3 regions of the Duganella caerulea genome follow, and region 1 is predicted to be linked to each of the others. Evidence: predicted binding sites of a transcription regulator. Region 1 holds the regulator's gene; each other region holds the start of a gene.
What was found. The regulator sigma-54, encoded in region 1, starts transcription at its own class of promoters, with help from an activator protein. The targets are predictions, from matches to a motif close to TGGCANGNAANCTGCTTT.
Positions count from the first base shown of each region.

Region 2: ACUJB0_RS00435 (ammonium transporter) is a predicted target of sigma-54. The motif match lies at 1,783-1,800, and genes of this name have one in related genera.
Region 3: ACUJB0_RS16825 (TldD/PmbA family protein) is a predicted target of sigma-54. The motif match lies at 1,451-1,468, and genes of this name have one in related genera.

Region 1 is NZ_BPWJ01000005.1:64,880-68,153, reverse strand. It holds gene lptA (lipopolysaccharide transport periplasmic protein LptA) at 1-153, shown strand, start outside; gene lptB (LPS export ABC transporter ATP-binding protein) at 156-908, shown strand; gene ACUJB0_RS16085 (RNA polymerase factor sigma-54) at 914-2,392, shown strand; gene hpf (ribosome hibernation-promoting factor, HPF/YfiA family) at 2,470-2,829, shown strand; gene ACUJB0_RS16075 (enoyl-CoA hydratase/isomerase family protein) at 2,922-3,274, shown strand, end outside.
Region 2 is NZ_BPWJ01000001.1:103,069-106,342, reverse strand. It holds gene ACUJB0_RS00440 (helix-turn-helix domain-containing protein) at 1-531, shown strand, start outside; gene ACUJB0_RS00435 (ammonium transporter) at 532-1,734, opposite strand; gene ACUJB0_RS00430 (PEP-CTERM sorting domain-containing protein) at 1,880-2,611, opposite strand; gene ACUJB0_RS00425 (zinc-dependent metalloprotease) at 2,712-3,274, opposite strand, start outside.
Region 3 is NZ_BPWJ01000005.1:229,523-232,796, reverse strand. It holds gene ACUJB0_RS16835 (methyl-accepting chemotaxis protein) at 1-418, shown strand, start outside; gene ACUJB0_RS16830 (class I SAM-dependent methyltransferase) at 429-1,241, opposite strand; gene ACUJB0_RS16825 (TldD/PmbA family protein) at 1,649-3,274, shown strand, end outside.

The DNA.
Region 1 (3,274 bases):
CAGTTCGCCGTGAAGAACACCGTCACCGGCGAGAGCAAGCCGGGCGCCGGCCGCGGCACCATGGTGATCCAGCCGACCATCCGTCCGGCCGCGCCGGCCACCACGCCAGCAACGACGCCAGCCGCGTCGACGCCACCGGCCACGGAGAAGTGAGCATGGAACCATCCTGCGGTAGCACCCTGATCGTACGCGGCCTGCAAAAGACCTATGGCAAGCGCCAGGTCGTGCATGACGTCTCCCTGCAAGTGGAATGCGGCGAAGTGGTGGGCCTGCTCGGCCCCAACGGCGCCGGCAAGACCACCTCGTTCTACATGATCGTCGGCCTGGTGCCGTCGGACGCCGGCAGCATCGACATCAGCGGCACCGACATCTCCTCGCTGCCGATCCACCGCCGCGCCTCGCTCGGCTTGTCCTACCTGCCGCAGGAAGCGTCGGTGTTCCGCAAGCTGACGGTGGAAGAAAATATCCGCGCCGTCCTCGAAATCCAGAAAGTGGACGGCAAGCCTTTATCCAAGGCTGCCATTGATGAACGGCTCAACACCCTGCTGGCCGATTTGCAGATCGAAAAGCTGCGCGAGAACCAGGCGCTGTCGCTCTCGGGCGGCGAGCGCCGCCGCGTGGAGATCGCGCGCGCACTGGCCACCAACCCGCGCTTCGTGCTGCTCGACGAACCATTCGCCGGGGTCGACCCGATCGCCGTGATTGAGATCCAGCGCATCGTGCGCTTCCTCAAGGAACGCGGCATCGGCGTCCTCATTACCGATCACAATGTGCGCGAGACGCTGGGCATCTGCGACCGCGCATATATCATCAACCAGGGCACGGTATTGGCTTCAGGCCGGCCAGACGACATCATCGCCAACGAATCGGTGCGTCGCGTGTATCTGGGTGAACACTTCCGTATGTAAAACCCATGAAACAGTCTTTGCAACTGCGCACGTCGCAGCACCTCGCGCTGACGCCTCAGCTGCAGCAGTCGATCCGGCTGCTGCAACTGTCGACGCTGGAGCTGCATCAGGAACTGGAACAGCTGCTGACCGATAATCCGCTGCTGGAGCGCCTTGACGACCCGCTGGACCGCTCGCTGCGGCTGCTGTCGGACGGCGCCATCAGCCAGCAAGCCCCGGTCGGCGACGCGCCGCCGGAAGGCCCGCCCAACGCCCAGGAGGCGCCCGCCGCCGACGCCGACAACTACGACGGCCCGGCCGCCGACACCGAAAGCACCAGCAGCGACGCCGACGTCGACTGGAGCGACGCCGGCCGCAGCAAGGCGCCCGACGACGAGGATGCGCGTCCGCAACTGGAGGCCAGCCATTGCACGCTGCGCGAGCACCTGATGGAGCAGATGCGCGTGACGGTGCTGGAGATGCGCGACCGCGCGCTGGTCGAGCTGATCATCGACGCGCTGGACGAGAACGGCTACCTGGAGGAAGCGCTGGAAGAGATCCACGCCCGCCTGCCGGAAGAGCTGGAGGTCGACCTCGACGAACTGCGCACCGCGCTGTCGCTGCTGCAAAGCTTCGACCCGATGGGCGTGGGTGCGCGCAACGCGTCCGAATGTCTGGCGTTGCAGATCAAGCGCCTGCCGGGCATTCCGATGGTCACGCGGCGCATGGCGCTGGCCATCGTGGAAAATCATTTGACCTGGTTTGCCCAGCGCGACTTCAACAAATTGAAGAAGGCCCTGCTGTGCGACGACGAGGATTTGCGCGAGGCACAAACCGTCATTCGCCAGTGCAATCCGCATCCGGGCTCGGCGTTCGCGTCGGACGTGTCGGACTACGTGGTGCCGGACGTGATCGTCAAGAAATCGCGCAACGGCTGGCAAGTAAGCCTCAACAACGACGTCATGCCGCGCCTGCGCGTGAACGCCATGTACGCCAACCTGCTCAAGCAGGGAAAAGGCGAGGGCGCGATGGGCGCGCAGCTGCAGGAAGCCAAGTGGCTGATCAAGAATATGCGCCAGCGTTTCGACACGATCTTGCGCGTCGCACAAGCGATAGTAGAACGACAAAAGAACTTTTTCTCGCATGGCGCGGTCGCCATGCGCCCCCTTGTGCTTCGCGAAATTGCTGATACACTGGGTCTACACGAGAGCACTATTTCTCGTGTAACAACTCAAAAATATATGCTGACCCCGCATGGCATGTTTGAGTTGAAATATTTCTTTGGTAGCCATGTCGCCACCGAAGCGGGGGGGGAAGCAAGTTCGACGGCGATACGCGCACTCATCGTGCAATTGACAGGAGCAGAAGACCCGAAAAATCCTTTATCCGACAGTAAGATTGCGGACATGCTGGGAGAACAAGGCATGGTGATTGCGCGACGAACTGTTGCCAAATATCGCGAAGCTTTAAAGATCCCGCCAGTCAGTCTCCGCAAGTCTTTGTAGTTACTTGGTTCCTGCGCGCCCGGTAGCAATGGGCCCCGCACTAACCGTAAGAAGCGACATTATCTTTAGGAGTGTGTATGAATCTCACCATCAGTGGACATCATCTCGAAGTGACCTCGGCCATCCGTGAATACGTGCAGAGCAAGCTGGAACGCGTCACCCGCCACTTTGATCAAGTGATTGATATTGCTGTCATCCTGACCGTAGATAACCTTAAAGAGAAAGAGAAACGCCAGAAGGCTGAAATCAACCTGCGCATGTCGGGCAAGACCGTCTACGTGGAAAGCCTGTCCCAGGACCTGTACGCCGCCATCGACACCTTGGTCGACAAGCTGGATCGGCAGGTCATGAAGTACAAAGCCAAGGTCCAAGAGCACGGTCACGATGCGATCAAGCATCTCCCGGACAGCTACGAACCCGCTGCCGCCGCCCTATAACAACGGCCCCGGCACCATCAAACTAAGGGCGCACTGGCGCCCTTTTTTGCGCCCGCATAGAATAGGGTTTTCACCACTATCCTGCGCACCTCATGAGCGAATACGTCCACACCAGCGTCAGCAACGGAACCGGCTTCATCACGCTGGACCGGCCCAAGGCCTTGAACTCTTTATCGCTGGCGATGGTGCGCGACATCACGCACGCGCTGATGGCATGGCGCGACGACAGCGGCGTGGCCGCCGTGGTCATCCGCAGCAGCAGCGAGAAGGCCTTCTGCGCCGGCGGCGACATCCGCTTCTTCTACGACGCCGGCCGCGCCACGCCGCAGGGCGGCAGCGCGCAGGTGGAGGACTTCTTCACCGAGGAGTACGCGCTCAATCACCTGATCCATTTCTATCCCAAGCCCTACATCGCGCTGATGGACGGCGTGGTCATGGGCGGCGG
Region 2 (3,274 bases), on a different contig from region 1:
GCCCTGCAGCGGCTGCGGCTGGCCCGTGGCCTGACACTGGAGGATCTGTCGCGCATTGCCGGCGTCTCCAAGTCGATGCTGTCCCAGATCGAGCGCGAAAAGGCCAATCCCACCATCGCCATCACCTGGCGGCTGGCCAATGCATTGGGCGTGCAGATCGGCGAGCTGCTGGCGACGGCCGAGCGGGAAACGGAGACCATCCGCGTGATCGACGCGCACGAAATCCCCACCCTGCCGGGCCATCACGCCGGCTACGTGCTGCGCATACTGGGTCCGCTGGAACTGGCCAGCAAATATGAGTGGTATGAACTGACGCTGGCGCCGGGCGGCGAACTGGCGTCGCAGGGACACGATCCGGGCGCGCAGGAGCACCTGACGCTGCTGCACGGCTCAGTGGAGGTGGAAGTCGGAACCGACAAGAAGAAGGTAAAGCTGGGCAGCACGGCGCGCTACCCGGGGGACCAGCAGCACATCATCCGCAACGTCGGCAAGACCGAGGCGAAGGCTGTGCTGGTGGTCATACACCGGTAATTACCAGTTAGATTCGCGCTCCGGCGTGGAGCTGATGCGGTGGATGGCGAGGTCGGCGCCCTGGAACTCGTCCTCCGGATCAAGGCGCAGGCCAAGCGTGGCTTTCAGCACGCCGTAGATGGCGAAGCCGCCGGCCAGCGCGATCGCCACGCCCAGCGCGGTGCCGCCCAGTTGCGCGGCGAACGATACGCCGCCGATGCCGCCCAGCGCCTTCTGGCCGAAGATCCCCGCAGCGATGCCGCCCCAGGCGCCGCACAGGCCGTGCAGCGGCCATACGCCCAGCACGTCGTCGATCTTCCATTTGTTCTGCGCCAGCGTGAACATCCAGACAAATACCGCGCCCGCGATGGCGCCGGTGACCAGTGCGCCCAGCGGATGCATCAGGTCCGAGCCGGCGCACACCGCCACCAAGCCTGCCAACGGGCCGTTGTAGGCGAAGCCGGGATCGTTCTTCCCCATCAGCAGCGCGACCAGCGTGCCGCCGACCATCGCCATCAGCGAGTTCACCGCCACCAGGCCGTTCATCTTGTCCAGCGCCTGCGCGCTCATGACGTTGAAGCCGAACCAGCCCACCGTCAGGATCCACGCACCGAGCGCCAGGAAGGGAATCGACGATGGTGGGTGCGCGGCGATGGCGCCGTTCTTCATGTAGCGTCCACGGCGCGCGCCCAGCAGCAGCACCGCCGGCAGCGCGATCCAGCCGCCGACCGCGTGCACCACCACCGAGCCGGCGAAGTCGTGGAACTCGGCGCCGAAGGCGGACATCAACCATTCCTGCACACCGAAGCGGTGGTTCCAGACGATGCCCTCGTAGAAGGGGTAGACCAGGCCAACCAGCAGCGCGGTGGCGATCAGCTGCGGATGGAAGCGCGCGCGCTCGGCGATGCCGCCCGAGATGATGGCCGGGATGGCGGCGGCGAACGTCAGCAGGAAGAAGAACTTGACCAGCTCATAGCCGTTCTTGGCGGCCAGCACCTCAGCCGAGGAGAAGAAGTTGACGCCGTAAGCGATGCTGTAGCCGACGAAAAAATACGCGATGGTCGACACGGCAAAATCGACCAGAATTTTCACCAGCGCGTTGACTTGGTTCTTTTTACGTACTGTGCCCAGCTCCAGAAAAGCGAAACCGGCATGCATAGCCAAAATCATGATGGCGCCGAGCAAGACAAACAAGGCATCGGCGCCGTCTTTGTATCCAGACATTAAAATCACTCCCCAAAATAATGCACACAAAATAAAGAACTAACATGGAAAGCAATTTCCGTTCCAATTTGGTGCAAAATCTTAAGTCTATGTTTTAATGTTGTTTTATATTATCCATTCGGCCGTGTGCACATCAAAACACGCCTTATTTTGGTGCGCGGCGACGCGCCAGCGCACCAAACAAGATCAAGCCACCGAGCAGCATGGCGTATGTTTGCGGCTCGGGAACCGGGTCGATGGTGAATTTGTAGGTGGCGTAATTCAGCGCTATGTCTGCCGTACCCGGATCCAGACGGTAGACTTCCAGACTGAAAATGGTATCAAACGACAGTGCTTTCGGGCCAGTAAGCCCAATTTCCGGTTCGCCAGCATACAAGTTGCCGACCGGGGACGCACCGCGCGAACTAAGGGCGCTGCCGAAGCTATCCGATCGGACGTCGGCGCTGCCGTCCGGGACAAAAATGCCTCCGGTATAAGTGCCGGCGTGGGCAATGTCGGTTTCGGCCAGGTAGGCCCCGAATACCTCACCGTCGGGCGAGATGTTATACCTTGCGGACGATAGATTGGGCGTCTGCTGCGTGAACTGGTAACCACTCTTGGCCACGGCAAGAATGCTGGCCTGACCGCGATAAACCTGTTCATCCTTTTGGAAGTCGCCGGGCGCGGTAACCTCGACGTGCGCGCTGAAGCCGGTCGGCTTAAATCTCAGTGTGCTGCCGCTCAGGGTGACGTTGCCCAGTCCCCAGAAGTCGGAATCGTAAAAGTACGTCGCCTTGGCGCTGTCGATTTCCACCAGGTTGTAAGCGCGCGCTGAGCTGGTTACCGCGCACGCTCCCATTGCCAGTATCGCAAGTAATTTCTTCGTCGAAAATTTCATAAGCGTCCATACCCTTTTAAAAGTTACATCGTTGATAACTTTATTGAGTATGCATCCCCATTAATCAAAAGTCAACGTTTACCGGCCACATTGGCGAAACTTAGATAGGTGCTCCCGGTGGCGCCTCCGACAAGTGGCGCAACTTCACCCTGCGGGGATCGCTCAGATAGTCTGTGATCACCTGGGCCGCCTGTTTGCGGCTGTCTGCCGTCACACCCTTGCCCGGGTTCTTTTGCAGCCATTGCGCCAGCTCGCGCGCGGACTGGCGCACCTCGGCGTCGACCTGCGGATGCAGCTTGCCGCCGTCGAGCAGATTCAGGGTGGCGTCGACCACGACCCAGTTGGCGGCCAGTTGCACCGCTTCGCCACCGGCCAGCGATGCCGGTACCGGCTCGCGCTTCCACGTCTTTTGCAGTAGCAGCGACAGCACTTCCTGCACGCCCGGCTGCTGCGCGTCGCGCGCGTGCTGCCAAGCGACGCGGTTGATGCGGGCCGGATCGAGCAGGAAGCCGGCTGTCTGCGCGGCGCCCGACTCGGCGATCGAGAAGGCGTCGAACACCGAGTCCATGCGGGTGGCGAAGTATTCGCGGCCGCGCTCATGGCCCATGGCCGGCGGCGTCAGGATGTCGAGCACATTGGCCGGCAGCGCAAGATATTCGGCGC
Region 3 (3,274 bases), 160 kb from region 1:
GGTGGCGGCCGACAGCGTGGAGCTGGCCGAGCAGGCCGGCCAGATGTTCGACGCGCTGGCGCCGAACATCCGCAAGACGTCCGAGCTGGTGCAGGAAATCGCTGCGGCGTCGGAAGAGCAGACTTCCGGCGTGCGTCAGATCAACAGCGCGGTGGTCCAGCTGAGCCAGACCACGCAGGTCAACGCGGCCAGCTCGGAGGAACTGGCGGCCACGTCGGAGGAGATGAGCGCCCAGGCCGAGCAGTTGGGCCTGTTGATGGCGGTGTTCAAGCAGTACGCGGTCGCCACGCCGCAGCGCAGCGCGGCGCCGCGCCGGGCCGCCGTGCTGAACGCGGGCGCCAAGGCGCAGCGTCCGGCGCGCAAGCTCGACCTGGTGGCCGAGGGCGCGCCGGACGAGACCAAGTTCACGCGCTTCTGACGCGTCTGAACTAAGGCTTGACGAACTTCAGCGTCATGCGGTCGCTTTCGCCGATGGCCTTGTACTTGGCGCGGTCCTCGTCCTTGTTGGCGTAGGTCGGCGGCAGCGCCCACACGCCGTTCTTGTGATCGGCGTTGTCCTTCGGATTGGCGTTGACCTCCGACTTGTCGGCCAGCTTGAAGCCCGCCGCCTCGGCCAGGCCAATCACATATTTCTCGTGCATGTAGCCGGTGCTGGCATCCTTGTCCTGCGTCTTGGAAGCCGGCAGGCGATGCTCGACCACGCCGAACACGCCGCCTTTTTTCAGGCTGGTGTAGACGCTGCCGAACAGCACCTTCAGGTTGTCCGGCCCGGTCTCCATCCAGTTGTGGACATTGCGGAACGTGAGCACCATGTCGACGCTGCCGGCCGGCGCGAACTCATACTTGCGCGGCGGCGAGAACACGCCCAGCGCCACCTTGTTGTACACCTCCGGCTTGGCGTTCAGGCGCGCCATGAAGCGCTCGGCGCCCTTGCGTTCGTTGGCGTCGGGCGAGGCCAGGTCGTCGCCGGCGGCGATCAGCTTGCCGTGGTCGCGCAGGTAGGGCGCCAGGATCTCGGTGTACCAGCCGCCGCCCGGCGCCAGCTCGACCACCGTCATGGTCGGCTTGATGCCGAAAAAGCTCAGCGTCTCGTACGGATGGCGATAGACGTCGCGCTCCACATTGGCCGGCGTGCGCGACGGCGCCGCGATGGCGGCCTTCAGCGCCGCGTCCTCTGCGGCGAAGGCGCCGCCCGCGATCAGCATGGTGGTGGCGAGGACGGCAAGTACGGTTCGTTTCATGCAGGGTCTCCTGATGGATCATGGTTGTGGCGATGCGCAGCCGCTCGCCCAGCGCGATCATCGGTCAACCTTGCCAGATGGTCAAGCGAATTGGGACGGACACCCGGCGGACACTTGCGGACACTCCCGGACACTCGCGCGGACAGTCCGGCGGACATCCGGGCCACGGCAAACATGGCAAATGCACCAACTTGCATCATGAATACCCGTGGCACACATTTTGCCTATCTCGTTCCTTAATCCGGCGCTAATATTGCAAAACCCGCGGAAACGGCGGCGGATATTCAGGTGTAGTGCGAAGCAACGAGCGGTAACGAAGTAGTTCCAGCTGGAAGAGCAAATAAAAAGCAGAATCCCGGGCGACCGGCCCGCAATCTAATCCTTGCTGTTACGTTTTTGGAGATACGATGGAACGACGTGCATTCCTCAATGTTAGTAGTCTGGCCCTGGGTACGATGTTGCTGCCCGCCTTCGGCCGCGCAATCGCGGCGGAAGAGCTGCTCAAGCCAGTCGCCCTTCAATTCAAGAAAATGCTGGCCGACACCGCGATGACCGCGGCGACCCAGGCCGGCGCCTCCTACTGCGACGTGCGCGTGGGACGCTATCTGAACCAGTTCATCACCACCCGCGACCTGAACGTCGAAAACGTGGTCAACACCGAATCGGCCGGGGTCGGCGTGCGCGTGATCGCCGGCGGCGCCTACGGCTTCGCCGCCACCAACGACATGACGCCGGACGGCGTGGCCGCGGCCGCGCGCCAGGCGGTCGCCATCGCCAAGGCCAACGCCAAGCTGCAGACCGAGCCGGTCATCCTGGCGCCGGTCAAGGGCGTGGGCGAAGTGGCGTGGGCCACGCCCATCGTCAAGGACTGGCGCACCGTCGCCATCAAGGACAAGGCCGAGCTGCTGATCGCCGCCAACAAGGCCGGCATGGAGGGCGGCGCCAGCTTCATGCAGTCGCTGCTGTTCCAGGTGAACCAGCAGAAGTACTTCGCCTCCACCGACGGCTCCTACATCGACCAGGACATGCACCGCCTGTGGATGCCGGTGTTCGCCACCGCCGTCGACCAGAAGACCAACAAGTTCCGCTCGCGCCAGGGCTTGTCGGCGCCGGTCGGCATGGGCTACGAATACCTGGACGCGCGCCCCGAGCACAAGATCAAGGCGGCCGGCGGCGTGACCACGCTGTACACCAAGTCCTACGACCTGATCGAGGATGCGCGCGCGGCCGGCAAGCAGGCCAAGCAGAAGCTGACCGCCAAGTCGGTCGAGCCGGGCAAGTACGACCTGGTGCTGTCGCCGGAACACCTGTGGCTGACCATCCATGAATCGGTCGGCCACCCGACCGAGCTCGATCGTGTGCTGGGCTACGAGGCCAATTACGCCGGCACCAGCTTCGCCACGCTGGACAAGTGGCAGTCGAAGAAATTCAAGTACGGCTCGGAGCTGGTCAACATCGTGGCCGACAAGACCACCCCGGGCTCGCTGGCCAACGTCGGCTACGACGACGAGGGCGTCAAGTGCAAGCGCTGGGACATCATCAAGGACGGCATCCTGGTCAACTACCAGGCCACGCGCGACCAGGCCCACATCATCGGCGAGAAGGAATCGCACGGCTGCTCGTACGCGGACAACTGGAGCAGCGTGCAGTTCCAGCGCATGCCCAACGTCTCGCTGCAAGCCGGTAAAAAGAAGATGACCCCGGACGAGATGGTCAAGGACGTCAAGAAGGGCATCTACATCGTCGGCGACGGTTCCTTCTCGATCGACCAGCAGCGCTACAACTTCCAGTTCGGCGGCCAGCTGTTCTACGAAATCAAGAACGGCAAGATCGGCGAGATGCTGGAGGACGTGGCCTACCAGTCGAACACCCAGGAGTTCTGGAACGCCTGCGCCGGTTTGTGCGACGAACGCGATTGGCGCATGGGCGGCTCCTTCTTCGACGGCAAAGGGCAGCCTTCGCAGGTGTCGGTGGTGTCGCACGGCGCCAGCACGGCGCGCTTCAACGGCATCAACGTCATCAACACCGCACGC